DNA from 2 places in the Paenibacillus sp. FJAT-27812 genome. Region 2 is predicted to be linked to the other one. Evidence: riboswitches for the same ligand, from Rfam matches in the RefSeq annotation. Region 2 holds a riboswitch; the other holds the start of a gene.
The links. Region 2 has a riboswitch for thiamine pyrophosphate ahead of ADU23_RS21765 (ABC transporter substrate-binding protein). Riboswitches for the same ligand answer to the same signal wherever they lie in the genome.
Positions count from the first base shown of each region.

Region 1: linked by a shared signal. The riboswitch ahead of thiC (phosphomethylpyrimidine synthase ThiC) and the one ahead of ADU23_RS21765 (ABC transporter substrate-binding protein) in region 2 are both predicted to bind thiamine pyrophosphate.

Region 1 covers NZ_LIGH01000001.1:7,226,855-7,243,126, reverse strand. Annotated here, with positions in the region: gene moaA (GTP 3',8-cyclase MoaA) at 1-151, shown strand, start outside; gene ADU23_RS31135 (hypothetical protein) at 161-628, shown strand; gene ADU23_RS31130 (bifunctional metallophosphatase/5'-nucleotidase) at 671-2,119, shown strand; gene ADU23_RS31125 (HD-GYP domain-containing protein) at 2,268-3,386, shown strand; gene yfkAB (radical SAM/CxCxxxxC motif protein YfkAB) at 3,523-4,662, shown strand; gene ytvI (sporulation integral membrane protein YtvI) at 4,739-5,770, shown strand; gene ADU23_RS31110 (glycosyltransferase family 4 protein) at 5,852-7,009, shown strand; TPP riboswitch at 7,084-7,188, shown strand; gene ADU23_RS33075 (hypothetical protein) at 7,219-7,479, opposite strand; gene thiC (phosphomethylpyrimidine synthase ThiC) at 7,525-9,288, shown strand; gene ADU23_RS31100 (ThiF family adenylyltransferase) at 9,281-10,354, shown strand; gene thiE (thiamine phosphate synthase) at 10,392-11,258, shown strand; gene ADU23_RS31090 (thiazole synthase) at 11,264-12,079, shown strand; gene thiO (glycine oxidase ThiO) at 12,079-13,227, shown strand; gene ADU23_RS31080 (FecCD family ABC transporter permease) at 13,436-14,473, shown strand; gene ADU23_RS31075 (FecCD family ABC transporter permease) at 14,536-15,507, shown strand; partial or broken gene ADU23_RS33385 (hypothetical protein) at 15,664-16,272, shown strand, end outside.
Region 2 covers NZ_LIGH01000001.1:5,187,376-5,203,647, forward strand. Annotated here, with positions in the region: gene ADU23_RS21725 (DUF2515 domain-containing protein) at 1-959, shown strand, start outside; gene ADU23_RS21730 (YolD-like family protein) at 1,095-1,421, opposite strand; gene ADU23_RS21735 (DNA polymerase IV) at 1,418-2,683, opposite strand; gene ADU23_RS21740 (hypothetical protein) at 2,673-2,882, opposite strand; gene ADU23_RS21745 (spore germination protein) at 3,081-4,628, shown strand; gene ADU23_RS21750 (Ger(x)C family spore germination protein) at 4,647-5,858, shown strand; gene ADU23_RS21755 (GerAB/ArcD/ProY family transporter) at 5,875-6,957, shown strand; gene ADU23_RS21760 (methyltransferase domain-containing protein) at 7,122-9,425, shown strand; TPP riboswitch at 9,498-9,610, shown strand; gene ADU23_RS21765 (ABC transporter substrate-binding protein) at 9,783-10,829, shown strand; gene ADU23_RS21770 (thiamine-binding protein) at 10,896-11,198, shown strand; gene ADU23_RS21775 (ABC transporter permease) at 11,188-11,961, shown strand; gene ADU23_RS21780 (ABC transporter ATP-binding protein) at 11,965-12,759, shown strand; gene ADU23_RS21785 (TatD family hydrolase) at 12,838-13,620, shown strand; gene ADU23_RS21790 (glucosaminidase domain-containing protein) at 13,788-14,561, shown strand; gene ADU23_RS21795 (nucleotidyltransferase family protein) at 14,627-15,217, opposite strand; gene ADU23_RS33290 (hypothetical protein) at 15,334-15,492, opposite strand; gene ADU23_RS21800 (glycoside hydrolase family 5 protein) at 15,793-16,272, opposite strand, start outside.

The DNA.
Region 1 (16,272 bases), 2.0 Mb from region 2:
GGATGCCTTCGGACATCCGGATGAAATGCAGCGCTTGCTGCTCAGAGCGATGGATATTAAGCCGGAAAACCATGAGATGGCAGCGAAGCTGGCGGATGGCGTACAATCCCACATGCCGACGGAGAGACGCATGTCGCAAATAGGGGGCTGACGGTTATTTATGCAAACGATTAGAATCGAGCATTTTGAGCTGGGCTTGTCAATGACAAGTCCGGCCGAGATGGCGAGGCTGGCAGGAGCAAGCTTTAGCATATCCGATAGAGTGCCTGAGACGGCAGGAGAAGCGTTTGACTGGCATAGCTGGCATTCGGGCTGGCTCCGGCAAGCAGGCGCGGCAGAAACGGCTGGGGCGCCCACACATTTGATTGTCGAGGCGGCGGATGCTTTTGAGGCTTCGATTCCGTGGGAGCAGCTTAAGCATGCAGCGGTCTTATACCAGCTTGATGGCGAGCCCTTGAAGAAGACAGGGCCTATTCGCCTTTATGTGCCTAACGGATGCAGCAAATGCTTAAATGTTAAGAGTATTGTCAAACTTAAGCTGGCGTACCATAAAGGAACGGAGCAAGAAGAAGCGGCCTTTGGTTTTAAGCATACATTTTCCGCGGAAGATTTGCGTAAGAACAGATAGAATGACTTGACGGTGCTAAGACGAAGCAATGAGGAGGCGTGCATGAATTTGGCAGACAACTTTCGTACACGAGTGGTGCTCCTTCATAGTAACGATATACATAGCCGTCTGGAGCATGCCGCCAAAATTGCTTCCTTCATCGCGGAGGAGCGGCGGACTTACGGCAGCGACCAAGTGCTTACTGTAGACTGCGGCGATCATATGGATCGGATGCGGGTAGAAACGGAAGGCAGCGATGGAATCGTAAATGTAGATCTGTTGAATGATGCAGGCTATGAAGTCATTACGCTTGGCAATAATGAAGGACTTACTTATTCCTATCAAACGATATCGAACGCATACGCGAGCCGTGCAAGGTTCGCAGTCGTATGCGCTAATTTGCATGAATCCGCAACCGGCGAACAGCCTGAATGGCTCCTTCCGAGCACGATTGTGGATAAAAATGGACTGCGGATCGGGATCATTGGCGTAACTGCAGCTTTTAAAGATTTTTATTCCTTGCTGGGCTGGGAGGTATCAGATCCCTTTGAAGCGCTGCAAGCGCAAGCTTCCCGGCTGCGAGACCAGGTTGACGTGTTGGTCGTGATGTCTCACCTTGGCATTACCTCCGATCGTAAGATGGCGGAAAGCCTTCGGGGAATCGACCTCATTCTGGGAGCGCATACCCATCATTTATTGGAAGAGCCGATAGTCATTGGCGACACGACGATTTGCGCAGCCGGCAAATTCGGGGAGTATATCGGGCGGGTAGAGATCGGGATCGACCCGGTTTCTGCCCGTCCCTTGTTCCGGGCAAAAGTCGTGCCTACATCCGCTTTTGCGGAGCATCCTGAGGCTGCCGCGATCATCAGCAGCCATCGCAAGTCGAGCCAGCAGCGTCTGAGCCGGGTGATTGCAAAGCTTGCGGAGCCGCTGCCTGCCAGACTTGAGCGGGAGTCGCCGCTTAGCAATCTGCTGGCGTCTGGACTGCGCCGCTGGACGGATGCCGAGATTGGGATCGTCAACACGGGCCAATTGCTTGGCGGACTCGCGCAGGGTGAGGTGACGGCAGGCGAGTTGCATGCGCTCTGCCCCTCGCCAATCAATCCGTGCAAAATGACGATTGCAGGTGTAGATATAAGAACAGCGCTGGAGCAGGCGCTTCTGCCTGAATTCATAGAAAAGCCGATCAAAGGCTACGGCTTCCGCGGCGAAGTGCTCGGAACGCTTGCGATTGACGGCTTGTCCATAACTTATGATTCAACAAGGCCGCCGATGAGCAGGCTCGTTTCGGTAGCTGTAAATGGAGCTCCACTTGACGACGAAAGGCTTTATACGCTTGGCACAATCGATATGTTCAGCTTCAAAGCAGGTTATGAATCGCTTGCGAATGCGGTTCAATTAACCTATTTTTTACCTGAGTTTATTCGAGATGTCATCGCTGATCAATTGTTAAATTTTGCATCTATTTCCGAATGCCGACAAATGAGATGGCGCGATGAATCGAAATAATAGAAATCTTGCATTTTCTCGACAAGATATGTCGAAAAAATAGTATTAAATGGTTGCGATTTTCTCGTTTTTCCCGTACATTAACATTACGAACGGCTTTTTCCGATGTAATAGTTAGCATATCTTTTTATGGGGAAGGATCGAGAAAATGCGTTTGTTGCCAATTGCGAGATGCAGGCCGGGTATGAAACTGGCCAAAAAAATATTTTCTCAGGAAGGTCTCGTCCTTCTCGGCGAAAACATAGAGCTGACAGACCGTCTAATTTCCCGCTTGGAGCAGTGCGGGATTCAATATGTGTATATAGCAGATCCGAGAACGGAAGATATTGTGCTGCCTTCCTTAATCAGTGAGGAGACGCTAAAGTCCTCTCTTAGAGAAATACGAACAAGCTTCCGCGAGATGATGGATCGTCCGACACGGCGGAAGGGCGTTACATATCCTTATATCGCCCAGCCCTTTAAACAGATGATGAACATGATCATCGATGATCTGTCCAGCCATAAGGATGCGATGATCATGCTGATGGACATGAGCTCCGTCGATCATTATTTGTACCAGCATTCGTTAAATGTCTGCGTCTATACGACGCTTCTCGGCATGTCGAACGGCTACTCGAAGGAGGAGCTTACGACGCTGGGCATGGGCGCTCTATTGCATGACATCGGCAAAACGCAAATCGCGATCGATGTGTTAAGAAAGCCCGGCTCCCTCTCCAAAGAGGAATTCGAGGCGATGAAGCAGCATGCAAAAATCGGCTATGAGCTATTGAAGGATGAGCCCAATCTTCCGCTGTTGGTAGCCCACTGCGCTTTCCAGCATCATGAGCGTATCGATGGCAGCGGTTATCCGCGCGGGATCAAAGGCAATGAGATTCATGATTACGCAAAGTGGATCGGGCTGGTTGATTCCTACGATGCCATGACAACAAACCGCGTCTATAGCGCGCCAATGCTGCCTCATCATGCGATTGAGCGGCTTTATGCAGGGACAGGAACCCTCTACGAGCAAAAAATGGTGCAGCTGTTCCGCGACAAGGTTGCTATCTATCCAATAGGAATAACGGTTAAGCTGCAATCAGGCGTGTCGGGTATCGTCGCTGATCTTAATCATGCTTACCCGCATAGGCCGATCGTTCGCGTCTTGTATAATGAAGCGGGCGAAGAGCTGGCATCCCCGTATGAAATTGACTTGTCGAAGCAGCTGACAATGATGATCGTAAGCGTGAACGACGACTCGACTGAAGTGCAGAGAGTTGCTGGTATTTAAATAATGATGAGCGTGTGGAGCCGATACGGCTCCTTTTTTCTTCTTTTTTTGTCGATTTATTTGCTTCCTTCGCAGTCGCGCATTACAATAAAACAAGAATGTTTCATTCAAGAAAATAAGTCAGGTGCTGAAAAAAATGAACACAATAGATTTGCAACAAACCAGTAGACCGCTATCCGTTTTATCGCCAACGAATGATCCGTGGGATCCGATTCGTTCGCTGCAGCAATATGGAAGACATCGTTTGACAAGCGTGGAAATGACCGTATCCAACCTTTGCAATATGAGGTGCGAGCATTGCGCCGTCGGCGATACGCTTGTTTTGTCCGAGCCCGCCAAGCTGCCGCTCAAACAGATGCTTGAGAGATTAGATGAAGTGGAGCATCTTGAGACGATCAGCATTACAGGCGGCGAGCCGTCCTTCTCCGATCGAACGGTACGCGATTATATGGTACCGCTGCTTCAATATGCTCGCAGCCGCGGCATCCGTTCTCAAATCAACTCAAACGTGACGCTCCCGTATAGCCGTTATGAGCAGCTTGCTCCGTATCTTGATGTCATGCACATTTCGTTCAATTACACGTCTCCGGAAGATTTTCATCAAATCGGGTTTGCTAAGGCCGGGCATCAGGTATCGCTTGAGACAGCGACTAAGCTGTACGAGCGAATGATCGACAACACGCGTCGTCTCAGCGAGACAGGCGTACTCGTATCCGCGGAATCCATGATTAACTATAGAACGTACGACAAAATCGACGAGATCCATAAGCTGATCGTTGAAATGGGCTGCCAACGCCATGAAGTGCATCCGATGTATCCGAGCTCCTTCGCGAAGGATTTGCCGGTGCTCTCCCGCGAGCAAATGCTGGAGGCTATCGATCGCCTGCTTCAGGCAAGGGACAAATCCGTTTGGATGCTGTTCGGAACATTGCCCTTCTACCAATGCAGCGACAATCCCTTCGAGCGCAAGCTGCTGCGAAAGCTAGCGGAAGAACCGAATGTAACGATCCGCAACGATCCGGACGGCCGGAATCGGTTAAACGTCAATTTGTTTACCGGCGATGTTTTTGTAACGGACTTCTCCGACGTTCCTGCTTTTGGCAACATAGGCACCTCGAAGCTTGAGGATTTATTTGATAAATGGCTGGACCATTCACTCGCCCAAAGCGTGAATTGCCACTGTCCGGCAGCAGCATGCTGCGGACCCAATCTGCTCGTTAAGGATATGTACTATAAAGATGTTAATTTCCATGAGCGCAGCGCAGTGATCGACTAGTGCGCGGGAGAGGCTGTTATTCAGGCTTAATAGCGAGATAAGACGCATATAGAATAAGTGAGAGGAGGAGAAGCTGTTGTCGATCAAGACAATCATATTTATCGGATTAGGTTTGCTGCTGCTCTATTTGTTTTTTACAGTCGGAGCGCCATTCCTGCTTGCGCTTGTAGTCGCGATTTTTCTGGAGCCGTTAAATCAATTGTTCATGAAAAAGTTTCGAATGAACCGGCTTTTGGCAGCAACGATATCCAGCAGCTTGTTTACGGTTATTCTTATAGGCTTAATCGCGCTGCTTGGCGTCAAGGTTGTAGCCGAGCTCATCGCGTTCTTCAAGAAGGTGCCGAACTATTTTGAAAATGCGAACGACATGGTTGACGATCTAATGGTGCAGGCACAGTCGTTATATCAAAATTTTCCGCCTGATGCGATTGAAACGCTGGAAAACTGGCTGATGGGATTAACGAGCACGCTGACCAAAATGGTAGGCACCTTGTCAAATTCCGTTATAGGGTTTGCTTCCAGCATTCCGGGCATGTTTATCTTCTTTATCGTTTTTTTGGTAGCAGTTTATATGATGAGCTTCAGTCTCAATACGATGAAAGCTACCGTGTTGTCATTGTTTGAAGAGAAATCGCAACCGCAGGTCAATGAATTATTGAACAACCTCAAGAAGTCGATTTTCGGCTTCCTGCGCTCGCAATTTATTTTGAGTGCTCTTACATATATTATTTCTTTGCTCGGTTTGCTGGTGCTTAACGTGAAGTATCCGCTCGCGATCGCTTTGCTTATTATCATCGTTGATATTATGCCGATTCTTGGAACAGGCTCGGTGCTTGTTCCATGGGGAAGCTATTTACTGCTTACGGGCAACATGTATGTGGGCATCGGGCTTATCGTGCTGTTCCTCGTTATTACCGTGTTCCGCCGCATTGTGGAGCCAAAAATCCTCGGCGACTCCGTCGGTATCGGGTCATTGTCAGCGCTCGTCAGTTTATACGTAGGCTTCAAGCTCGTTGGCGTAATCGGCGTTTTCATCGGACCGTTAGTCGTGATTATCTATATGGCGGCGCGCAGAGCCGGATTATTCCAGATGAAGTTCAAGCTATAGGCAGAAGGGCCGTGTCAAAACCATTTCCGGGAGCGTATGATACTGCAAAATAAGCAGATCATGTAGGAGGCATCCGATGAGATGGCACCAATCAAAGTAGCGATTGTTACCCCTGGCTCGTTCCCCATTCCGTCCTCAGGAAGCAGCTCGGTTGAGCGGGTGGTTGAGAAGTTTGCACCGCTGCTGATGCCTTACGCAGAGCCGCGCATTTATGGGAAACTAAGCAGAAGCCTGCCGCGCCTGGGACAGTTTAAAGGTGTTGTTTGCGAGAGGTTTTCAGCCGCCAGCAAGCAGCGATATATTCATGAAGTTGGCCGTGCGGTAAAACGGTTTTCTCCCCATGTCATTGATGTGGAGAACCGTCCCCAATTCGTGCTGACGATGAAGCAAATGAATCCAGGCAAACGCGTCTGGCTTTATTTGCATTCCTCTACTTTTATTTCTCCGAATCATATATCACCTGCGAAGCTGCATCAATGCTTGCAGGCCGCAGATAAAATCATCGTGAACAGCGAGTTTATTAGGCGAGTCGTCGTATCCAAAGTGCCAGAGGTTGCATCTAAGCTGCGGGTTATTTATCCAGGCGTGGATACGGTACGTTTCCCGTCGCAATACTCTGCCGCAGGCGCTGCAAAGAGGGAAGCGCTGCGGAAAAAAAGAGGGCTGACCGACAAAAAAGTGGTGCTGTTCATGGGAAGACTCATTCCGCTGAAAGGCGTACACCATCTGCTGAATATTGTGCCGCAGCTAGCGAAAAGCCATCCAGAGCTTGTTGTGGTCATCGTCGGAAGCCCGTTTTATGGCTCCCATCGCAAGACGGCGTATGCGCGCAAGCTCGAGAGTCTGGGACGCAAATGCCCGGGCCATGTTCGGTTTGTGCCCTACGTGCCGCATAATGAAGTACCGGGCTGGATGCTCGTAGCCGATGTAGCGGTCGTTCCGTCCGGGCAGCGCGAAGCCTTTGGTCTTGTCAATGTAGAGGCGATGTCATGCGGCGTTCCTGTCGTTGCAACGCGAGCGGGCGGAATGAAGGAAATTATTCGCAACGGCGAGACGGGGTATCTAGTTAATCAAGCCCGGGTCGAATCGGAGCTGCGCGAGAAGCTGCAGCTGCTGCTGCGGGATAAACAGCTGCGCCAAAGGCTGGGCAAGCGCAGCAGAGAGCGCGTCGAGCAGACATTTACATGGCGCCATACGGCGGATCGCTGGGTGAAGCTGCTGAAGGAAAGCGGCATGTAGCTGGTCCTATTTTGCAAGGAGATAGCAAATAGAGGGTTGACACCCTTCTTCTCTTAACGTTATAGTCAAACAAGGAAATCCACTAGGGGCGCCGTCATGGCTGAGATAAAGCGAATTGCTTTGGTCCCTTTGAACCTGATCTGGGTTATGCCAGCGTAGGAAAGTGGGATTGTGCGTTTATGCAACTGCGCGTGATAGCTCTGCCGTTGTCAGCTGGAATGACTGCTGAAACGGAGAACTTTCAAAGCTTCGTCATGATGGGGGAAACTCTCTTTTGATGTTGCGCGTATGACGGCACACTTCGACCGCTCCCTCGCTGGAGCGGTTTTTTTGATGTTGAACGGACTGCGCCGAATCTCGCCAAGCGAGGGTGCGAACCGTTCAACCACGCTCCAGCGATTGCCGTACACGTAGCGACTATACGTGCGCGGAAATAGCGGTGCTTCAAACTTTCTTATATGCTTGCGCATGCCTCCAGGCGGAATTCTACATATTCCATTAGGAGGTTTTTTGTTATGGCGATTATGACCACGCCCCTGCCGGGCAGCCGTAAAGTATATGTTACAGGCTCGAAAGAGAGCATTCGTGTGCCGATGAGGGAAATCGCCCTTGAGGCGAGCACGGGAAGAAATGGCGAAGAGCAGCCGAACGAGCCGATACGGGTCTATGACGCGAGCGGTCCTTATACCGATGAAAGCTATGAAACGGATGTGCGGCGCGGCTTGCCTTCCTTTCGCAGCGAATGGATCAACGGGCGCGGCGATGTGGAGCATTACGAGGGGAGAGATATAAAACCCGAGGATAACGGTTTTATGACGGAAGATAAGGCAAACCAGCGAGGCGCTGAGCGGTTTCCTGGCTTAGTTAGACAACCGCTGCGGGCAAAAGCGGGACATAATGTTACGCAGCTTCATTACGCCCGGAAGGGCATCATTACCTCAGAGATGGAATACATCGCGATTCGCGAGGGGATGGACGCTGAGTTTGTTCGCAGCGAGATTGCGGCTGGGCGCGCGATCATCCCGACAAACATCAATCATCCGGAGAGCGAGCCGATGATTATCGGTCGTCATTTTCACGTTAAAATCAATGCGAATATCGGCAATTCCGCTGTTGCGTCCTCCATCGAGGAGGAAGTCGAGAAGATGACTTGGGCGACTCGGTGGGGAGCCGACACGATCATGGATCTGTCCACGGGCAAAAACATTCATACGACACGGGAGTGGATCGTCCGTAATTCGCCGGTTCCGGTCGGAACGGTACCGATCTATCAAGCGCTGGAGAAGGTAAACGGCAAAGCGGAGGATTTAAGCTGGGAAGTGTTCCGCGATACGCTGATCGAGCAAGCGGAGCAGGGTGTCGATTATTTTACGATACATGCGGGTGTGCTATTGCGTTACATACCGCTCACGGCGAAGCGGGTTACCGGTATAGTCTCGCGGGGCGGCTCGATTATGGCGGCATGGTGCCTGGCACATCATAAGGAGAACTTCCTGTATACGCATTTTGAAGAGATTTGCGAGATTATGAAGGCTTATGATGTGTCGTTCTCGCTTGGAGACGGACTGCGGCCAGGCTCGATTGCCGATGCGAACGATGCGGCGCAATTTGCCGAGCTGGATACGCTTGGCGAGCTTACGAAAATCGCATGGAAGCACGACGTGCAGGTTATGATCGAAGGCCCGGGCCATGTGCCTATGCATTTGATCAAAGAAAATATGGACCGGCAATTAGAGGTTTGCGATGAAGCTCCTTTCTATACGCTGGGGCCGCTTACGACCGATATTGCGCCGGGTTATGACCATATCACCTCGGCAATTGGAGCTGCAATGATCGGCTGGTTCGGTACCGCTATGTTATGCTACGTAACCCCGAAGGAGCATCTAGGTCTTCCGAATAAGGAGGACGTGAAGGAAGGCGTCATTACGTATAAAATCGCTGCCCACGCGGCCGATTTGGCGAAGGGGCATCCGAGGGCGAAGCTGCGTGACGACGCGTTGTCCAAAGCGCGTTTCGAGTTCCGCTGGCGCGACCAGTTCCATCTCTCGCTTGATCCCGAGCGCGCGATGGCGTACCACGATGAGACGCTCCCGGCAGATGCGGCAAAATCAGCGCATTTCTGTTCGATGTGCGGCCCTAAGTTTTGCAGCATGCGCATTACGCAAGACATCAGGGAGTATGCAGCGCAGAACGGGATGGAAACGACGGATGCGATTGAAGCGGGAATGAAGGAGAAGTCGGAAGCGTTCAAAGCGGCAGGGAGCATGATTTATGGCTGATGCGGCTGATCCGGTTTTTTCGGACCGTTATTCCAGGCAAACGAGATTTGCGGCAATCGGCGAGGAAGGTCAGCGCAAGCTGGCCGAATCGTCGGTGCTCATTGTCGGCATCGGCGCGCTTGGCGCATCGCTTGCGCAGCATATGGTTCGCGCGGGCGTAGGCGAAGTCAGGCTGGTCGACCGGGATTTCGTCGAGCCAAGCAATTTGCAGCGCCAAATGCTGTTTGACGAAGCGGATGCGCTTGCCGTCCTGCCCAAGGCGGTTGCCGCAGCCAATAAGCTGCGCCGTATTAACAGCAGCGTGAACATTGAAGCGACAGTTGCTGACGTGAATGTTTCTAATATCGAAGCGCTAGCGAGCGGCGTACATCTGGTGCTTGATGGCACGGACAATGCAGCGACTCGGCTTCTGCTCAGCGATATATGCTTTAAGCAGCGCATTCCGTTTGTATATGGCGGCGTGGCAGGGGCACAGGGGATGCAGGCAACGTTAGTTCCTGAATCGACCTCATGCCTCCGCTGCCTGATCGGCGCCGAGGATTCGGAGGACGAGGCAGATACTTGCGATACGGTAGGCGTACTGGCGCCAGCCGTTGAATTCGTAGCTGCGCTGCAAGCGGGCGAGGCGATCAAATGGCTCTCCGGCAATCAAGGAGCCGTACGCCAGACTTGGCTGAGCGTCGATCTATGGTCGTTCCGGCTTAGGGAATCGAAGCTGCCCGCCGGCAGCGCGCACTGCCGGTATTGCGGCACAGGGCAGGAAGCGGCAAGAGGCGCCAAGGCAATACTCGAAACCGATAGTCAGGATGAGAGTGCGATTAGCTCTACCGTATTATGCGGAAGAGATACGGTCCAAGTGACTTTAGGCAAGCCTCTGCAACTGGCGATATTAGAGAAATCATTAGAGGCACAAGGCTGCAAGCTGACCGTTAATCGCTATTTAGTGAAGGCGGCGCTCCAAAGCGGCGAGCAGATGATCCTCTTTTCGGATGGGCGAGTGCTTGTGCAAGGCACGGCGGATGCGGCGCATGCTATTTCGTTATGCCATGCCTATTTACTAGACTAAATTCGATGATTCTGACGATAGAGAGAGGTGCAAGTAAATGAGCAGGCCTGATTGGAGAGGTTTTAGGCTGTACGCCATTACGGCGGAAAACAATCATCCGGGGAAATCCGTTGTTGAGGTAATGGAGCAGGCATTGATCGGCGGGGCGGAGATCGTGCAGCTTCGAAATAAGACGGGAGCCAGGGAGGAAGTGCTGGAGCAAGCGAAGGCACTGCGTATATTGACGCGCAAATACAACGTCCCTTTCATCATTAACGATTATCCGGATATCGTGCTTGAGACGGATGCTGACGGCGTCCACCTTGGGCAAGAGGATATGCCAATTGCAGATGCGAGAGCCTTGCTTGGACCGGACCGCATTATCGGCATTTCGACTCACAGCTTGCAGCAAGCTATAAAGGCTGAGCGTGACGGCGCTGATTACATCGGAGTCGGTCCCGTGTTCCCAACGGATACGAAGCCGGGCCGCGCCGCTGTCACTACCAGCTATGTAACGGAGGCGGCACGTCATATCACGATTCCGTTTGTTGCGATAGGCGGCATTACATTAGGCAATGTGGATAGCGTGCTTGCTGCGGGGGCGAGGCGCATATGCGCCGTATCGGCGATTGTAGGCAATGCTGACCCGGCCGGCGTATGCAGAGCTTTTCTGGAGAAGCTTGAGGCGGCTGTCCGTGAGCTTGCTCCCGTGCAAAAGATGGAGCGGAAGACGCTGATTATCAATGGGCGGAAAGAACGGTCAAGCGCCGGAACGGTCGAGGAGCTTATCGCGCAATTAGGACAGCAAAATAAAAAGCTTGTTATCGAGCTGAATGGCACAATCGTGCAGCGAGCGCTATGGGCAGAGACTGAGCTGCAAAGCGGCGCTTCCATTGAGCTGGTGCATTTTGTCGGAGGAGGCTGAGCAGGTTGAGTGATTGGGTAGATAAGGATCCGCTCGTCATTGGCGGTCATGTGCTGGGGTCGCGGTTTTTGTTCGGTACGGGGCGATTTCCAAGTCCCGCGATTCTTCAGCAGGCGCTTGAGGCTTCAGGCTCGGAGGTTATTACGTTTGCAGTAAGAAGGGTTAACCTAGAAAACGTCGAGGACGATTCGGTGCTGCAGCATTTCGAGGACAGGCCGATTAAATATTTGCCGAATACGTCAGGGGCAAGAACGGCGGAAGAGGCTGTGCGTATTGCGCGATTGGCGCGTGAAGCGGGGCTTGGAAACTGGATAAAGGTAGAAATCAGCGGCGACCACCGTACTTTGCTGCCTGATCCGGTTGAGACGCTTCGCGCTACGGAGCAGCTGGCTAACGAAGGTTTTATCGTGCTCCCCTATACATCGGACGATCCGATCTTGTGCCGTAGATTAGAGCAGGCTGGAGCTTCGGCGATCATGCCTGGCGGCTCGCCAATCGGAAGCGGCCTCGGCCTGCTGAACCCTTACAATTTGGGACTTATTGCCGAGGATTCGAGCGTCCCTGTTATTATAGATGCCGGCATCGGCTCAGCACGGGACGCAGCGGAGGCGATGGAGCTGGGAGCCGACGGCATATTAGCCAATACGCCGATCGCGAAGGCGCAGGACCCGGTCATGATGGCCCGCGCCTTCCGGCTTGCAATTGAAGCTGGGCGTCTTGCGAGGCTTGCCGGCCGCATTCCGAAGAAACGTTACGCGTCAGCAAGCAGCGACTTGGCGGGCTCCTTGTTTGAAACAGCAGGCAGTGGAGGAGAAATGTAATGCCTCAATCCGTAATTATACTGGGCGGCGGCATCATCGGCTTGTCCTGTGCGTTTGAAGCGGCGAGAAGAGGGATGAATGTAACGCTCATAGAGCCTAATGAGCTAGGCGGCCAAGCATCGGGCGCGGCTGCCGGCATGCTTGCTCCTTTCTCGGAAAATACGGAGCAGCCCGACGCTTTCTTTCATTTATGTTTAAGCAGCCTTCGTTGTTATCCGGAATGGATCAAGGCTGTCGAGGAGCTGTCGGGCTTATCGGCTGAATGGGTGCAAAGCGGAAGCATTAATGTGTTCATGCACGAAGCGGATGCGCTCCCAATTGCATCCAGATTGCAGTGGCAAAACGAATGGGGCGCTAAAGCGGAGCTCATCGACGCGGCTCAGCTGCGGACGCTGGAGCCGATGGTATCGCATTCGGCGGTTGCCGGCATCTACACGCAGCAAGAGAGCCACGTGTACGCGCCGAAGCTGGTCTTGGCACTGGCTGCTGCTTGTCTAAAGCTGGGGGTTACCATTTATGCACACGCCGGGGAAATGGAAGAGGTGCTTGTTCATCCAAGCGGCGGAGTATCTGTTCGGGCAGAGCGTTTAGCAAGCGTCCTTCACGCCGACCGGTTAGTCGTAAGCGCGGGAGCTTGGTCGGGTGCTTACGAGAAGTGGTTTGGTCTCAGCATTCCGATTCATCCGATTCGCGGGCAAATATGCTCCTTTGAGCATCAGGCAGACGAGGTTCGCCATATGGTATTTTCCAGCCAGGCGTATTGGGTCGGCAAAAACAATGCGCGGCTCGTATGCGGCGCTTCCGAGGATGTCGCCGGTTTTGCGACAAGTGTGACGGAGCGGGGAATTGGCCGCCTCATTCGCAGCAGCAATCGGCTGTTTCCTTTTCTTGAAGGCAGGCAAACCGCCCATAGCTGGGCAGGCTTGCGCCCGGCAACCCGAGACGGGCTGCCGCTGCTTGGAAACATTGAGGGCATGCCGGAGGTCATCATGGCTGCCGGGCATTATCGCAATGGCATATTGCTAAGTCCGATCACGGCACATACCGTAGCAGATTTGCTAGAGGAAAAGCAGCCGGGATTAACGATCAGCAGCTTTGCTCCACACCGTTTTACGGCTCCTGCGAGCAGGGGAAGAGTGTTTGCCTGAACTAAAATGGCTGAAAATCGCTAGAAATCGACTTAATTATTTCATTGAAATCTCATAAAAAGTCTGCTATATTGAAAACGAGAATCGTTATCAGTACGGCGGATTTTTTTTTATGCCATAAAACTGTGCTACGTTATAAAGCTAGCTGCACAACAAGCTTATTCTTAATAGTTTAACAAAAGTATACATACAGAAGGGTAGTTAGAAGATGTCTTCTCCAAATGCGAAAGCGCTGGCAGGCACAAAGCTGCGCACTCGGCCTCTAGTGGCCACCATTATTTTGTTTGGCGGCATTGCTGCGCTCATCTTGTCGCTTGCTTTATCGATTTCGGTTGGAGCGGCGGACATAAGCCTGTCCACCGTATGGGATGCGGTATTCCACTTTAATGCGAATGAAATTCAGCATCAAATTATTAAAGAGCTTCGGATGCCGCGCGCGCTTGCGGCTGCGCTTGTAGGCGCAGCTTTTGCTGTCGCAGGCTCTGTGATGCAAGGGATGACTCGCAATCCGTTAGCGGATTCGAGCTTGCTCGGTATCAATGCAGGAGCAGGCTTCATGCTTGCGGTTTGCTTTGCATTTTTCCCATCGGTTTCGTATTTAGGGCTCATGTTTATATGTTTTGCTGGCGCTGCTGTTTCGATGGGGCTTGTATATGGAATCGGCTCTTTGGCAAAAGGCGGCTTAACGCCCGTTCGACTTACGCTGGCAGGGGCGGCTGTAGGCGCTTTGCTGCTTGCGATTACGGAAGGCATCGCGCTTTATTTTAAAATCGGCCAAGATTTGGCTTTCTGGTATGCAGGCGGCGTAGCCGGCACAAAATGGGTGCAAATCCAAATTGTTTCCCCATGGGTAATCGGCGGTTTGCTTGGCGCCATTGCGTTGTCCCGCTCGATCACGCTGCTCAGCTTGGGCGATGACGTTGCGGCAGGGCTTGGCCAAAGAACGGGCTGGGTAAAGGCGGGAGGCGTAATCATCGTCTTGCTGCTCGCCGGTACGGCTGTATCTGCCGTAGGCTCGATTGGCTTCGTGGGTTTAATCATTCCTCATATTTCACGTTTTCTCGTTGGCGTGGATTATAGATGGATTATCCCTTGCTCGGCTGTTCTCGGCAGTCTGCTCATGGTTCTTGCGGATATTGGCGGGCGTATGGTCAATCCGCCACAGGAAGTGGCAATCGGTATCATTATCGCGGTAATCGGCGTTCCATTCTTCCTTTATCTTGTAACTAAAATGAAGGGGGAATAAGCGTGGATACTTTATTTATTAATGCAACGGAGAAGCGCAGAAGAAAACGCGCTATTCTCGTCATGACGGTGCTAGGCGGGCTAATTGTTATTTCTTTTATCATTAGCATGAACACGGGCTTCATTCGGCTTGCTCCGCTAGACGTATTTAAAACGCTGTTTGGAGGGGGCACAGCCAAGCAGGAGCTTATTTTGTTTGATTTTCGCTTGCCGCGAATTGTCATTTCGATATTAATTGGAGCCGGATTCGCCGTATCGGGTTGTATAATCCAAGGGTTGTCACGCAATCCGTTAGCGGATCCAGGGCTGCTTGGCATTAACGCAGGCGCTGGACTTGCCGTTATTTTGTTCATTTCCTTTTATCCGCCAACGGAGAAAGGCTCTATCTTCTTGATGCCTTTTCTCGCTTTGATTGGCGCATCGATGACGGCATTGATCATTTTTGTGCTTTCATATAAGCGGCATCGCGGATTGTTGCCAACCCGGATGATTCTCGTCGGTATTGCTGTGGCGGCGGGCATTAGCGCAACGATGCAAATATTGATTTTGCGCCTTACGCCGGAGAAATATCAGTTTTTTGCCACATGGATGGCAGGAAGCATTTGGGGAACGAACTGGAAATATGTGCTGGCACTGCTGCCCTGGCTGATCGTTATTTTTCCATTCGTGCTGTATAAGGCGAAAGCGCTCAATGCGCTCAACCTTGGCGATCAATTGGCGGTAGGGCTCGGCGCTCAGGTGAATAAGGAAAGAGCTTGGCTGCTTGCTGCTTCTGTGGGCCTTGCCGGCTCTTGCGTAGCTGTCGGCGGCGGCATCGGCTTCGTGGGGCTGATTGCTCCCCACTTGGCTCGGCGGCTGGTTGGTCCTCAGCATCAAGTATTGCTTCCAGCGTCGGCATTTGTTGGAGCGCTGCTTGTCATCGTGGCGGATACGCTGGCCAGATGGGCATTCCAGCCCAATGAAATTCCGACAGGCATCGTAGTAGCCGTTATCGGAGCTCCCTATTTCCTTTATTTGCTGTCCAAATCCAAATAATCGAACAGCCTATTCAAAACCGCGGAGAGCAGCACGCTCCCGCGGTTTTTGCATGCGGATTGCCAAATACGGAGATTTGTCTTCGCTGCCAGTAGCCAGCCCATGGGTATGTGCATATATTACCTATGACATTTCTGGTGGAAGAAGGAGAGGACTATGACTAAAAGCAGTAAAGGGAAAAGCCCGAAGGGGCGAAAGCCGCTTTTTTATGTTGATAATCCGCATACTTCCGAGTTAAAGTGGCTGGATGAGCTGAATAAGAAGAAGGTTGCCGCAGTAGAGGCGGCCAAAGCATCGTTGGAGATAACGGAGGATTTGGAGCCGGAAGTAAGCATCAATGCCGTTGCGCCCGTACTTGATCAAGCTGACGCTGAGCCTGAATCGATCGAGCAGGAAGAGGAGCAGCATACCGAAGAGCTGGTTGAGCTGGTTGAACAGATTCAACCCATTACCTTGGAAGAGAAGCTGGAGAAAGTGGAGGAAAAGAAGGAGCCGGAGGGTCCGCTCGCTTTTATTTATACAGATGATTTGGTTGACTTGTCCGTTACGGCGGAGAAAATCGCGCCTGGGGCGATCGATAGCAGCAAGCTGGCGGCAGGCAGCGTGCAAGCAAGCGCGCTTGCCGATTATGCGGTTCAGAGCATTCATCTGGAGGATGGGGCGGTCAATTCAGCCAAAATCGCAAACGAATCGATTACGGGGGGGCATCTGGCCAACCATTCGATCTCCGGCGATAAAATTTTGGATCAATCGATTTCCGGCAAT
Region 2 (16,272 bases):
GCGTGTATTTTCGCATGCCGGAGCTGCACTGGGCGTTTCTTGCCCATATGGTGTCGCGCAACGGCGGCTGGAACATGACGGATTTGCAAGGGGAGTGGCTGCCATTGCTGCTGACGCCCGAGCAGCGGGAGGCGGTGTTCCGTTTTTTGGAGCAGGCGAACGCTTTGATCTTTCAGGATGCTTATCCGCAGCTGCTGCTGTACGAATGGAGCCGGCGCGAGGGCAGGAGCCTGTTCCATCTGCTGCCTGCTTTTGGCGTATCGGCTTTTATGGCACCGGTTTGGAAGCAGTTCTGGCGTGACCGCGACCCCGTGCCGCTAACGATTGCGCTAATCGTAAACGAGCAGCATTATATCGAGCAGCGTGTCGTGCAGCAGCCTTATTTTCGCGAAAAGGTGCTTCATACGCTGTTTTTTGGACTGCAATCGCTGCTGCAATTGAACGGCGTGATTTTTCCTTATGGGAATGGGCAAGGAAAAGGCGATGAAGCCGAAGTGCTGAGGCTCTCCGGGCTCATCTTGGAGAGCTTCGAAAATTTGCATGAGCGAATTGAATTCGGCAAGCGTCTTTATGCGCTGCTGTTTGGCATCCCCCGTGTGCATGACGGTGCTAAATGTTTTGCGGGAGCGGTTAAGCATAGCGGCTCGCGTGCCGACTATGCGCCCCATATGTTCGCTCGCGTTCGCAAGGGGCCGCCGCAGCGCGTCTATGTGGAGCGCCTCCTTGGCGGGCGGCTGAGGCCTGGAGCGGAACCGATCTACAGTCCGGAGCTTGGCTCGGCGTGGGGCGACCAGCCGGTTGGGCCGCCTGAGCTTGGCGATTGGTTTAAGTCGGCAGACGATATCGCGCCTTATTTTGAGAAGCTGCCGCTGCCGCATTCCTTTGAGATTACGAATGAATACGGGCTTATGCTTAATAAGATTGAGCTGGCTGTCCTTGCGATGCAGCGGGGGAAATAAAACGGCGGAACGAATGGCATGCGCTATTGAGTCTAATATTGAATTTTATTCAGCTATCGATCGTCACATAGAACAAGGAGCTGCCCAGCCTTCGCGCTTGGCAGCTCCTTGTTTTGAATGAATGGTTTAGAGACATTATTCCTCGGCTGCGGCGCCCTCGATATCCCGAATCGAGAACCATTCGCCATCGACCATAAAGCGGCCTTTCAGCTGATCGACCCGATCGACGATGCCGACGACGGTCAACTCCTCCAGCGGATGGAACAGGCGAAGCGTGATGGAGTGGCGCTGCTGCAGCGATTCGTTCACGAAGCGGGCTACATTTTCCCACTCCTGCTCGTCAAGCTCTACGCGCTCCCGCTGCCTGAGTGATTTCTCATGCTCATTAATCGCGACCTTGTGCTCGGGCAGCATCATGCGGCTCGACTCCCAAAGCCCGTTGCCTTCAAGTTTCTTTCTCATTTGTAATGTCCTCCGATCTTCTCCGAGCGATGCAGCGCTTGCCCAGCGGGAGAGACGGATACGGCTCTTAAAATAACGGCGTCCCCGTACTTCTTCTTCAAGGCATCCGTCGCCCTCTCAAGCGCCATCGTCTTCTCGCGGTCTGGGTCAAACAGCGAGAGCTGATACTCGTCATCCTGCGAAAATTGCGACAGGCTGATGCCGATCTTTCTTACGGGGTAGCCGTCCCAGTGCCGCAGCACCAGCTGCACCGCGGCGCGGTAAACCTGGTTGGTGACGTTGGTCGGATCGTCCATTTTCATTTGGCGGCTAAAGCCGGTCGGGCGGTCATAGTCGGCTCCCATCAATCCCACAGACACGACATGCCCCATATAGCCTTTGCCGCGGCAGCGCTGGCACACAAGCTCCGTCAGCTCAAGCAGCACAACCTTGATTTCCTCCAGCTTGCCGTAGTCCCGGGGCAGCGTCATCATATGCCCAACCGCCTTCGGGGCAACCTGATGCGTTCCCGGCGTAACGGGGCTGTCATCGATGCCGTTGGCAATACGCCAGTACAGCTCGGCGTTAATGTCGGAGTTTTTGCCGAATTTGCGGCGCATCATCAGCTTCAGCTTATCCAGCGGCGTTGCCGCTAGCTTGCCGATCGTATCGAGCCCCATCGCATTAAAATGGCGCGTCATACGGCTGCCGACCATGAACATTTTGGCGGTGGGCAGCGTCCATAGCGTATCTTGAAGCTTATCCTTCGAGAGGATGTAAATGCCCGATTCGTTTTTCTTTGCATAGTTGTCGCAGGCCGTCTTCGCCAAAATTTTATTTTCCGCGATGCCAAAGCGGGTGTATATGCCAAGCTCCGCCAAAATGCGAGTCTGGATATGATGCGCCAGCTCCTCCGCCGACCCATACAGATGCAGCGAGCCTGTCACATCGAGAAACTGCTCATCGATCGAATAAGGCTCGACGAGGTCGGTATACGACTGATAAATGCGCGTAATAGTCATGGAAATATCGATATACAGCTGCATGCGCGGTCTAATGATTACCAAATTCGGACACTTCGCAAGCGAATCGCCGAGTCTCTCCGCAGTGGTTACTCCAAATGACTTGGCGATCGGGCAGGCGGCGAGAATGATGCCGGAACGGCGTTCGGGATCGCCCGCCACGACAACCGGCAAATCGCGGTACTCGGGATGCTCCGCCTTCTCCACCGACGCATAAAACGATTGGCAATCCGCGAGCATGATGGCTTTATTAAGAGACATTTCGGCTCACCAGCTCTGCCGCTAATATATTTGCCGCAAGAAAGACGCGCTGTGCGCCCGAGTCGATGCAAAAGGCTCTAACGTAGCCGTTTCTCACCGATAGGACTCGAATTCTTCGTTTCGTAAACTTGCCTTTTTTGCTCATATAAATCACATCAACGACACAACCGATTACGCTGAACCATTTTTCTAATGTCATGATGTATCCCTCCAAGATAAGAACGTTTGTTCTTATTATATACAGAACATTCGTTCTTATACTAGTGGTTTTTTGTGGATGTTTTTTACAAAGACTGGCACGTTCCTCTGGCGATAGGTGACGTTTGGAATAGCGGCGTACATATTTAAATCCATATTGCGCCAAAATAGAAGCAACATGGAAATGAAAGGTGCCGTTATGAACAAACAAAATGCAGAGACGTTAACGCCGTTTAGTCCATCGCTGCATGCGAATCTGGAAACGATCCGCGATCGGTTCGGCGGAAGCTCGGATATTGTGATCCGCATGTTTCGCAGCGATGCGGCCCCCGATCGCGAAATCGCGATTATATATGTGGATGGAATCGTGGATTCGGAGACGATTAACGAAAGCGTCATGGAGCCGTTAATGTCGATGAAGCTGCCGGACCATGTATTCGTGAAGGGCGGCAAGCTGCTGGAGGCGCTTCGCAGCTGCATCGTGTCAATCGGATCGGTACAGGATATTCGTTCGTTGGAGCAAGCGCTCCAGTATATGACGGACGGGCTATGCGTCATTATGGCAGACGGGAGCGCTGCGGCATTAACTGCGGATGTCGGCGGAGGCGAGGAGCGCAGCGTTACGATTCCGCAGACCCAAACGGTTATTCGGGGGCCGCAGCATGGCTTTGTCGAAAGCATTCGAACGAATATCAGTTTAATTCGGCGCATCATTCGTTCTTCGGACCTGCATGTGCAGGTGCATAAGATCGGCCGTCAGACGCATACGAACGTGGGCGTGCTCTATTTGCACGGCGTAGCGGACGAAGGGATCGTTAAGGAGGTTTACCGCAGGCTGGCGGCAATCGAAATAGACGGCGTGCTGGAGAGCGGATATATTGAGGAGTTTATTCAGGACGAGACCTTCACGCTTTTTCCGACGCTGCTGAATTCAGAGCGTCCCGATACGGTTGCAGCCGCGCTGCTTGAAGGCAGAGTGGTGGTCATGGTCGACGGATCGCCGATGGCGTTGATGGCGCCAACGACTTTTTTTACCTTTTTCCAGTCGCCTGAGGATTATTACCAGAGATTCGATATTGCGACGTTCGTACGCATGATCCGTTATGGCGCGTATGTGATTTCGATTCTGCTGCCTGCCCTATATATCGCAGTGACGACCTATCATCAGGAGATGCTTCCGACTACGCTGCTTATTAGTCTAGCGGCGCAGCGGGAAGGCATTCCGTTTCCAGGCTTGCTCGAGGCGCTTCTCATGGAGGTTACGTTCGAGGTACTGCGCGAGGCGGGACTTCGGATGCCGCGGGCTATCGGCCCGGCGATCTCAATCGTTGGCGCTCTCGTGCTCGGCCAGTCTGCCGTGCAGGCGGGCATCGTATCGGCGGGCATGGTCATCGTGGTATCCTTCACGGCTATTTCCAATTTCGTTATGCCTGAGTTCAATATGGCGGCAACCTCACGCATTATCCGGTTCGCCTTCATGATTATGGCAGGCATTTTCGGCTTCTTCGGCATATTCATATCCGTGCTGATTATGCTTATTCATCTCGCATCGCTGCGCTCTTTCGGGGTGCCGTACATGTCTCCGATCGCGCCAGGGCCAACCAAGCAAGGGATATGGAGAGACGTGTTCGTGAGGCTGCCCTGGTGGGCAATTGTGCTTCGTCCTCTTGATTTGAACCTGCGCAATCCGAAGCGGCGCCCGAACGGAAAAAAACCGCCGGCACAGCGACACTCCGGCAAACCGTAAAGAAAGGGAGGAACGGCAATGACTAAATGGAAGCTGCTGCTGCCGCTGATTGTGTGCTTGCTGGCTGCCGGCTGCTGGAATCGGGTAGAGCTCAATGATATTGCCGTAATTTCCGCAACCGGAGTGGATTGGAAGGACGGGAACTGGGTGCTGACGTATCAGGTTGTCATTCCGCAAGCCATTTCCAGCCAGAGCGCTTCAAGCAACTCGGCGTCGGTAAACGTGTTTTCCACGAAGGGCGAGAGCTTCCGCAGCGCAGTCAGCAAAGCGAGCCAGGAAACGTCGCGTCGCCTTTACTTCTCGCATACTCAAATCATCATTATTGGGCAGGAAGCTGCCCGCAAGGGGCTGGGGCCGCTGCTCGACACGTATCTTCGCAATCATGATTCCCGCGAGACGGTGAGCGTGTACTTGTCGAAGGGGAGCGCGCGCCGAATGCTCGAGCAGCTCATTCCGCTTGAGAAAATACCCGCTTCAGCCATTCAGCGCATGATCACAAACGAGGAGCTGAACAGCTCGATCTTCCGTCAAATGACGGTGCATCAAGTGATGATGGACTTGCTGGGCACCACCCATGCTACAGGACTGCCGGGATTGGTCGTGGCAGGGACTACCGAGAGCATGGATACGGTTGGAAAGCTCTCGCGCACCAACACGCCGTCTAAGGTCAGGTTATATGATTTGGGATTGATTGCAGGCGACAAGCTGGTAGGCTGGATTAACAATGAAGAAAGCCAAGGCGTGATGTGGCTTGCAGATCATGTGAAAAAAGCGACGATCCCCTTTGCATGCGCGGCGGATGGGGAAGGACAGAAGAACTCGACTATCCGGATTACGCATGCAAAAACCAAGCTGCGTCCAGAGCTGTCAAACGGCAAGTGGATCATGCATGTGAATGTGAGCTCGGAAGGGACGCTGATGGAATACAACTGCGCGGGCGAGCTTGCGAAGCCGCGGCAGGTCGATCAGGTCGAGCGGCTCATTGAACGGGAGATTGCTTCGATTATGGAGAAAGGCTGGAAGGCCGTCCGCAAGCACCGGGCTGATGTGCTGGGCTTCGGCAATGTGATTCATGAAAGGTATCCGAAGCAGTGGTCGAAGTCGCGAGAGAACTGGATGGAAATTTTCCCTAACACGGAAGTGAAAATTGCGGTAGAGGTTAAGCTTCTATCGACAGGCATGAGCGGAAGCGGCTTTAAGAAGGAGCAGAAGAAGAAGGAAAGCTCATAATCGGAAAGGAGACCGTATGCAGCAGATCGGGAAAAATCAGCTTTCAATTTTGATCATCGTATTTTTGATCGGCAGCACGCCATTGTTCGAGCTTGGCATCAAGGCGAAGCAGGACGCATGGATGGCGATGACGCTGGCTGCGTTAGCCGGCCTGCTGCTTACAGTTATTTATGTCCGCATACAGAAGCGCTCTCCCGAATCGGAGCTTGCCGAGCTTTACATCATGCATTTTGGAAAATGGATCGGCGGCTTTGTTGGCCTTATGCACGCGCTCTGGTTTGCGTACGAATCGATGCGCAACGTAAGGGATGTCGGCGAGCTCACGATGATGGCGCTGCTTTCTTTTACGCCGAAGTGGATTGTCATGCTGCTCATTTTGAGCGCTGCAGCTTATACCGTAAGCAAGGGACTTGAAGTGTTTGTCCGCGTCGTACAGCTGTTGTTTCCTATAGCAGCGCTTAGCTACATGGGCATTATTTTATTTCTGTTCATTGCCAGGTTGCCGCATATCTCGCACCTGTTTCCGCTCCTCGAGAATGGAATTGGGCCTGTAGTAAAGGCGGCATTTCCGGATTTATTGTCTTTTCCCTTTGGGCAGACGATTATTTTTTTCGTTTTCTGGAAGCATGTCAGCGAGAAAAAAATTATCGGACGCGTCTCCTATTTATCTTTTATAGGGGTTTCGATGTTTCTTATCTTTATGAATGCGCTCACGATTTGCGTTCTTGGACCGGAGATAGCTGCGCTTACGGCGCTGCCTCTGCTTGAGGTTGTGCAGTTGATCAGGCTGGCCAACTTTCTGGAGCGGCTTGACGTCATTGTAACGCTGCTCTTGTTTATAGGGCTTTATGTGAAAATGACCGCGCTATATATGGCTTCGGTATTCACGTTTAACGTCATAACCGGCATTGCCTATCGCTATTGCGTGATGCCGATTGGCATCATCATCTACGCCGCTTCGTTTTTGGAGAGAAATAATACGATGCATATATGGATCGGCCTTGATATTACGCTGAAGGTTGCCCCGATATTTCAGGTTTTGCTGCCGCTGCTTATGCTTATCGTAGGCATACGAAAAAAATATAAAGCGGCAGCGTAGCGGCAATTGATGAAGGGCATTTCTCACAGAAACGGCAGCCCCGACATATTTTATGGATACAGATCGAAATATGAGCATAGGAAACGGCTTATATTTCATCGCGATACGAGCATTGCCGCCGACGGACTGCGTAAGCCGTTTACGCTTGCTTGAGGGGGATACGCGTGAGCGATGCCATTAGGAGCACGACAAGCATTATTCTCGTTACCTACAATAAGCTTGATTACACGAAGCAATGCGTGGAGAGCATTCGCAGGCATACGCAGAAAGGCTGCTATGAGCTGATTATTGTAGATAACGGATCGACGGATGGTACGGTGGATTGGGCAACAAACGAAAGCGACATCATCGTCATCGACAACGGCAGCAATGCAGGGTTTCCGAAGGGCTGCAATCAAGGGCTCGCAGCAGCCTCCGGCGAGCTGCTTATGCTGCTAAATAACGATACGATCGTCACGCCAGGCTGGCTTGACGGCTTAAAGCGCTGCTTGCTCAGCGATGAGCGAATTGGTGCGGTAGGCCCGGTAACGAACTCAGCGTCATACTGGACGACGATTCCGGTCACGTACAAAACGATAGAGGAGATGGAGCTGTTCGCTTCCGCGCTGCATGCGATTCCCGACAAAACGAGGTGGGAGGAGCGCGTGAAGCTGGTTGGCTACTGCCTGCTTATGAAGCGGGAGGCTTGGGAGCGGGTCGGGCCGTTTGACGAGTGTTTCGGCATCGGCAACTTTGAGGATGATGACTACTGCTTGCGGCTGCGGATGGCAGGTTACCGGCTGCTGCTATGCGGAGATACGTTCATCCATCATTTCGGCAGCGTCTCCTTCAGCTCCGAGCCGGAGCTCTTCCGGCAAACTTTTAATAATAATGCGAATGTTTTTAGAGTAAAGTGGGGCTTTGATCCAGGCGAGGCGACGTATATACGAATGGATTTTAGTACCGTCATACAGCGGGAGTCCCATGAATACAGGCGCGAGGACAGCTCCATCCTGGAAATCGGGTGCGGCTGCGGGGCAACGATCCTTCATTTGCTAAAGCAGTTTCCAGCTGCCAAATGGTACGGCGTCGAGCGTAATGAGCTTGCGGCGAGAGTTGCCGAGGCGTCAGGAATTACGGTGTTCCGCTCGAACGAGCCGGAGGACTGGACATTGCCCGCCGAAGGGCTGGACGGGATTCTGATCGGAGATGCGCATGCCTATGGAACGCCGCAGTCCATGAAGCGGCTGGTCAGCCTGTTAAGGCCGGGAGGCTGGATCATCGGCTGCTTCGCGAATCGTTATTATTTTGAAAATATTAGGCAATATCTAGACCCAACAAATGTGAAGGCGCAGCGCCAAGCCGCCATTCAGTATACGAAGCAGCAGGTCAATCAGCTGTTCACGCAGTCAGGCTTTGCTTATGTGAAGGTGACGCTCGCGGAGCATAAACCGCAGGAGCACCTTGACTATATCAGGCTGCTGGAGCAAGTAACGAACGAAATGATTTCAGATGAGCTTACTGCCGCATATCTGCTCGTATACGGCCGTGTTGCATCTTCCGTTCAGGAGCAGGAGCCAGAGGCGGTTGTAACACCGGCCGAGCCAGGGCGCGTCCATGACAGGGAGGGTAAATCGCTGGAAGACGTTAACGTGCAGAAGATTGAACCGGCAGCAGCCCTCAAGGCAATGAAGCGGGAAATGCCTTCACCAGAGCGGCAGGAGCTATTAAAAGAGCAAAACGACGTACAGTTTACCGGCGAGCGGCTGGTTGTGAATCAGGCGGTTAAGCAAAGCTACAACAGCGTTTATCATGAGCATATGAGACGTTATGAATTTGCCGGTACGCGGGTAAATGGACTGCGCGTTCTGGATGCCGCATGCGGAGCAGGTTACGGAAGCGCGATGCTGAAGCAGGCGGGTGCTGCCGAGGTGATAGGCATTGACGTTGACCGTGTGTCGCTTGAGCTTGCGGAGCGGGACTATGGCAGCGGCGGCGTGTCGTTTGTGAAGGGCGATGTGCTGCGGCTGCCCTTTGAGGATGAAGCCTTCGATGCGGTTGTCTCCTTCGAGACGATCGAGCATGTCGCTTCGGGAGCGGACTTTATTAAGGAGACGGCTAGGGTGCTAAAGGCTGGCGGATTGTTTATCGTATCGACGCCGAACCGCACCGTGACGAACACGCATATTTATTTTGAGGAGCGGCCTTTTAACGAGCATCATCGCTTTGAGTACCGCACGGCAGAGCTGATCGGCGAGCTTGTCCAGCACTACGCGGTCGAGGCTGTGTATGGGCAAAATGCGTTCGATGATTCCCTGTTTCCGGCAATGCGCTGGCTGCGGCAGACGAACGGCATCGCGCCGGGCCGGGGCAAGGAGCATAAGCGAGCTTGGACGCCGGATGAGCTGATTCCGCTTCATTTGCTTAAGAGTGCCGAGCCTATGTATGTGGTGGCGCTATGCCGGAAGACGAAGGGTTTGCAGGCTTGATGATAATCATTTTCAAAAAAAGAGTAGCATTATGATTGGGTTTTGCTATACAATTGAAAGTATTGACGAACCGAATATGTTCCGGGGAGCTGGTTAGGCCGGCTGAGAGGGAATTATCTGTACAATTCCGACCCGTTAAACCTGATCTGGATAATGCCAGCGTAGGGACAGAAGCTCTGTTTATTCAGCAAGCCTGATCTTAGCGATCAAGCCTTTGCTGCTTCAAACAGCTGCACAGCCAATCACATGGCGTCCTCCGGATTAGGGGGACGCTTTTTTTAATTGTTGCCAACCGGACACTGATGCGGACTCGTCATTTTACACAAATAGAAGCAGTGAGAGGGGAACAAACACATCATGAATCAGAAGAAAACGGGTCGCCAATCATGGAGAATAGTAGCGGCTATGCTCGTATTCGTCATGGCGCTGGCAGGCTGCGGCACAAACAACAACGCGCCGGAAGCGAGCAAGCCGCCGCAAGAGCAAGAGGGAGCAGCGGACAAGCCGCTGGAGAAGGTGCAGGTTGTACTGGACTGGACGCCTAACACGAATCATACCGGACTTTATGTAGCAAGAGATAAAGGTTTTTTCAAGGAGCAGGGGCTTGACGTTGAAATTATTCAGCCTGGCCAAAGCGGCGCCGATCAAATGGTAGCCTCGGGCAATGTGCAGTTCGGCGTAAGCTATCAAGAATCGATTACCATGGCTCGGATCGCAGGCGTTCCGCTCGTGTCGATTGCAGCGGTCATTCAGCATAACACTTCAGGCTTCGCTTCTCCGGTTGCGAAAGGCATTGACTCGCCGGAGAAATTCGAAGGCAAAACCTATGGCGGCTGGGGCGCTCCTGTCGAGGAGGCGGTCATTCAATCGCTAATGCAGGAGAAGGGCGCGGATGTCAGCAAAGTAAACCTGATCAGCATCGGCGACAGCGATTTCTTCACGGCGGTTAAGCGCGATATTGATTTTGCATGGATTTATTATGCTTGGACAGGTGTGGAAGCAGAGCTTCGCGGCGAAAAAATCAACATGGTTTATTTGACCGATTACAGCGACAAACTGGATTATTATACGCCGGTGCTGACGACAAGCGAGAAGATGATTAAAGAGAAGCCGGAGCTTGTTAAGGCATTCACGGCTGCGGCGGCAAAAGGTTACCAATACGCGATCGGCAATCCGGAGGATGCGGCAGAGATTTTGATTAAAGCGGAGCCGGATTTGAACGCGGATCTCGTGCGCGCAAGCCAAAAATGGCTAAGCCCGAAATATCAGGACGACGCGCCGCGTTGGGGCGAGCAAAAGCTTAGCGTATGGGAAAATTACGCGAGCTGGATGTTCGAGCACAAGCTGCTGGAGAAAGAGCTTGAAGCGGACAAAGCCTTTACGAACGAATTTTTGCCGGAATAAAGGAACATAGGGAGGCGGCAGCATCTGCCGCCTTGCGCCAACATCGATGAGAAAGAAGGAATTCTAATGGCAAACGCATTAGTAAGCATTCAAATCCTGCCGACTACGCCGGGTGGCGAGAGTGTTATCCCTTACGTGGACCGGGCAATCGAGATCATCAAAGCAGCGGGTGTACCGTACCGCGTAGCGCCGCTTGAAACGACGATGGAGGGCGAGCTCAGCCATCTGCTTGGCGTAGTGCAGTCGATGAGCGAAGCGATGACGGAGATGGGCTGTCCATCTGTCATTTCACAAATCAAAATTTACTACAATCCGGCTAATGGCGCCTCGATGGGCAGGCTGCTCGAGAAATATCCAGATGGGCAATAAGAGAACGCTTTGGTCCCAAACCTGGCCGCCATCAGCAGTGCTTATCGCGCTAATTGCTTGCTGGCAGGCAGCAACCGCGCTTGGGTTGTTCCAAGAGTGGCTGATTCCGTCTCCTATCTCAATCGTTCAAGAAGCAATCGATATTTGGCCAAGGCTAATGATGCATACAGAAGCGACGGTGCAGCTTACGCTAATCGGCTTCGTGGGGGGATCGGCGGTGGGCTTCGTGCTCGCCGCTTTGCTGCATTTAATTCCCGGCGTACGTACGGCGGTATACCCTTTGCTCGTTTTGACGCAAAACGTACCCGTTATAGCGATTGCGCCTATTTTGACGATGCTGCTCGGCTGGGGTTTGCTGCCGAAGGCGCTGCTTGTCATTATGGTATGTTTTTTCCCAATAACGGTTGCGATGCTGGGCGGCTTAATGAACACCGACGCGCAGCTGCGCAACTATTTGCAAATGATCGGGATTCGCAAGTGGCAGCTATTTTGGCGATTGGAGCTGCCGCACGCCATTGTCCATCTGTTTTCCGGATTAAAAATCGCGGCCTCCTACAGCGTGCTCAGCGCGGTTGTAGCCGAATGGCTCGGTACGAATAAAGGACTGGGCTCGTTTATGCTCATTTCGTCCAAAGGTTTTATGCCCGATCGCGTGTTCGCGGCGGTCATCATTATCGTTGCGCTTAGCCTGACGTTATTTGGTCTAGTCACTTTGGCGGAGCGTCTTGTCATTCGTTGGCGCCCTAAGAAAGAGGTGAGGTAGCGAATGAGCAATATAGATGAGAATCTGCAGGCGACGTTGCAGGTGCAGGGCATCCGCAAGCGATTTGGGCAAGGCGCCTCGAGCAAAGAGGTGCTGGCGGGCTTATCGTTTTCCGTAGCGGATGGGGAATTCGTCTCCATTATAGGACCCTCTGGCAGCGGAAAAACGACCTTGTTTCAAGTGATTGGCGGCCTTGAGCGGCCATCGGAAGGCGAGATATGTATCGACGGCAAGCAAACGACCGGCGAGCGGGGACATATTTCATATATGCCGCAGCAATCTTCACTGCTCCACTGGCAAACCGTTGCCGGCAACATTGAGCTGTCGCTTACGATCTCAGGCGTTGACCGAAAATCGGCGAAGGAGAAAACAAAAGAGTGGCTGGAGCGGATTGGGCTGCATGAATATGCGAATTCCTATCCGCATGTGTTGTCCGGCGGCATGCAGCAGCGTGTTTCCTTTCTTCGGGCTTTGCTTGCGCCGCAGAATTTGATGCTGCTCGATGAGCCGTTTGGCGCCTTGGATGCATTGACGCGGCAGCAAATGCAGCAGTGGCTCATGTCGATCTGGGAGCATAACCGCAGATCGGTGCTGCTCGTTACGCATAGCATCGAAGAAGCCTTGTATTTGTCCGATCGGATTATCGTGCTGTCCGCTTCGCCTGCCGTAGTGCTCGAGGAATTTCAGGTACCGTTTGAGCGTCCGCGCCATGAAGCATTATGGACAGATCCGGTGTTCAATACGTTGAAGCAGCGTATTTATGAGCTGCTTAAGATTGGCGCGAAGGAGGGGAGCTAACAGGTGGCTGCAGCATTTGGTTGGAACGAGCGTGAGGAGCAATCGGCTTTAAAGACTGCATGGACCGCAGGGTCATGCATAGACGCACATCTCCATGTCGATTTATATGCGGAGGAGGAGCGGGATTCGCTGCTGGAGGACGCCTTCGCGGAAGGCGTTGCAGCTGTGGTTGCCGTCTCGATGCATTTGCAATCCTCGGTGGTGAACCGTGAAATCGCGAATCGCTTTGACGGACGGGTGCATCCGGCCTACGGCTTTCATCCGGAGCAGCCGCTTCCACCCGAAGCGGAGCTGGATGAGCTATTCGCGTGGATTCGGCTTCGCCATGCGGCGGGTGAGAGATTTGCGATCGGCGAGGTTGGATTGCCGTATTATACGCGGTTAGAAGCATCGCAAGCGGGTTTGCCATTTGACGAAAAGCCGTATTTGGAGCTGCTTGAGCGCTTCGCTGCACTTGCCGGTGAGCTCGATCGTCCGATTGTGCTGCATGCGGTATATGAGGATGCGGACAAAGCTTGCGACTTATTAGAGAAGCACGGCGTACGCAGGGCGCACTTTCACTGGTTCAAGGGCAGTGAGGACGTCGTTCGCCGGATGGCTGCCAGCGGCTATATGGTCTCGATTACGCCGGACGTTGCGTACGAGGAAGAGATTCAGCGCCTTGTCGCGCAGTATCGGGTGGAGCAGCTCATGGTTGAAACGGACGGACCGTGGCCGTTCGAAGGGCCTTATGCCGGCCAGCCGACACGCCCAGCGATGGCTGCCGATGCAGCTAAGCATATCGCTCAGATTAAGCAGCTACCCGCTTTACAGGCCGCGGAAATATTGCTTGCCAATACGCGGCGGTTTTACGGACTCTAGTCGTTTAAATTAGGGCTGCCATGCAGAAGGAAAGATTCTGCATGGCGGCCTTTGCTTTTGCTTGCTACAATCGTACCGCTTTGTCCATTGCAATTGCCGCATCCGCCGCATACAAAGATAAGGACAGGGTAACGAGGCGTGCCACGTAGGCAGAAGGGGGTCAGGAGATGGCAAAGCTGACAAAAGAACAATTTATCGAGATATTAGCGCCGATTGTATTGCGGGTTAAGCGAGAAGGATCACCGATGTTTCCATCCGTGCGATTAGCGCAAAATCTTCTTGAAACAGGAGGCGTCATTCATTCTTGGAATAATTTAGGCGGAATAAAGGTTGGCAGCGGGCAGACGAACGCATATTGGCATGGCAAAGCGGTAGTAAAAGGAACCTGGGAAGTTGTCGATGGGCGCAGCTCAAAAACAAAAGCCGCGTTTCGAGCCTATGACAGCGTGTATGATTTTTATAAGGATTTGGATTTGCTGCTGGCAACTCCGAGGTATGAGCGCGTTCGCCGTGCTGTAACGCCGGAGCAGCAGGCTGACATGCTGTTCGCATGCGGCTATGCAACCGATCCCGCATATCCAGCTAAACTAAAATCTATTATTACGCAGTATAATTTGAAAAAATATGATGCTTTAAGCCTTCAGCAGGAGCCAAAGCCGGAGAAGCTCAAGGATGCTGAGCATGTTGATGTTGAATACAAGGACAAGGTTATATCGGATGGTTACCTGCTTAACGGGGTGACTTGGGTGCCTGCAAGGGCGCTTGGCGAAGCGCTTGGCGCAAAGATTAGTTGGACGGGAACGCATGTAACCGTAAATGGCAAAGAGCTAGAATCCATTTTGTCCGAAGCGACGGGTTATGTTCAGGTTCGCGCTCTGGCAGCAGAGCTTGGGCTTGCCGCAAGCTGGGACCCGGCAGCGCGTATTATTTTGCTTACGTAAGAAGAGTCATAAGCTTAGCGTAAAATAAAGCCAGCGGGCAGCCGCTGGCTTGGTTTTTGTACGGATTACTCGAATCTATTAGACCGCTCCGGCTCAACAATCCTTACCAGCGGCCAAATTTGCTGCCAGTTCTTGTTCGCTATACGCGACTCGTAGTGCTTCATCTTCTCATTCGAGCCAGCAAAAAAGGGAGTCGGCTTGACCTCCATATGAATGACATCGTCGATTCCGCAAGGGGCGGCCAGTATAACATTATTATGATGATTAAGCGTAAGTCCGAGCGCTGTAGCGGTCTCTGGAAATTTGGAGATAGCATCAACGGAGGATGTATAAGGCAGCGCATGGTCGATGAGATGCATTCTTGCCTCGTTTTTAACGGACCATGGGACAGTCGGATTCAAGGCTCGAAGCTCGGCTTCAAGCTTCTTCTCGACAGCTTCATCCAGATTGCTGGCATCGAAATAAATGACATCTACGTCCGGTGTGGCTGTCCGCTGCGGATAGCCATGCAGCACGTCCCAAATTTTTGAGCGGATGAAGCCTGCGCATACCCACCAATCCGGCAATTGCAGCATTTTGGCGGCGCTTAATACCTCCATCATCCATTTGTCTTCACGCACTAGCCGAATGATATCTTCTTCATTATGTATGCTCAAGGTTTAACCTCCACCTAAGAAACCGTTTATTTAAAAGCACTGGGCACAACGTAACCGGCATCCTGCCGCGAGCTGCGGGAATGCCGGTTTATGTTGCGCTGCATGGCTTATGCCATTCATTTACCTTTTTTGGATGCGGCCCAGAAAGCGAGTATGATAAGGGGAATGAGAATGTACCAAGGGATAGTAATCGTGCCTCCAACAATAAATGCCAGTGCCATTACGATAATGACACCAAAAATAATGTACAGACAGCCTCTGCCGAATGTTTCCATCGTTAATCGCCTCCTAAAGCTTAGGTTTTGCTCGGCAAAACCTTCTTCGTAAGCAGCCACTTCCAGACAGTATATTCGGTTATAACGTTTTTATGGGTTGTATGGTTCCAATTAATGTGGCGCAGCAGGTGAGGAAGACAAAAAAATGGCCCACATCGCTGTGGGCCGGTGTCCTAGAACTATATATCAACAGTGGGGTTGATGTCTCTTATTATAAAAAGCGAACCTTAACCCAAGATTAAAAATGTTTGTCGGTTTGTTGAAATGAAAGGAGCGGTAATTATTGCCTCTATTCGCTGCTCAGGGAGCCGAAGCGATAATAAACTGCTCCCAAGCGCCGCCGACCGCAGTACGGTTCGCGTACAGCACATTGCCATTGTTCAAATCCGCACATACGAAGAGATTATTTGCAGCAGATTTCAGCGCCACAAGGCCGTTGCCTAAATCCTGCCTATAAAACTTCTCCCATGTCCCAATGAACGAGGCATTCGCGATCAAGCGGCCGCCGTTGTTAAGATCGGCTTGAACATATTTAAGGTTGGTGAGCGAGAGCAGGGAGATCGTGCCGTCTGCGTTATTGATGACCTTAAACCGTTCCCAATCTCCGGCAGTCGTCCGATTGGCGATCAAGGGATTAAGTCCGGCGTTATCCGCGCTCACAAAAGTGCTGTTTGCATTCGCTTTGAGGCTGGACCATGTTGCAGCAACAGGCGCCGCGCCCGTATATTTTTTCACTAAATTTTGAAAGACGGTATTCGAGGTGAAATTGGCGGTTGCGAA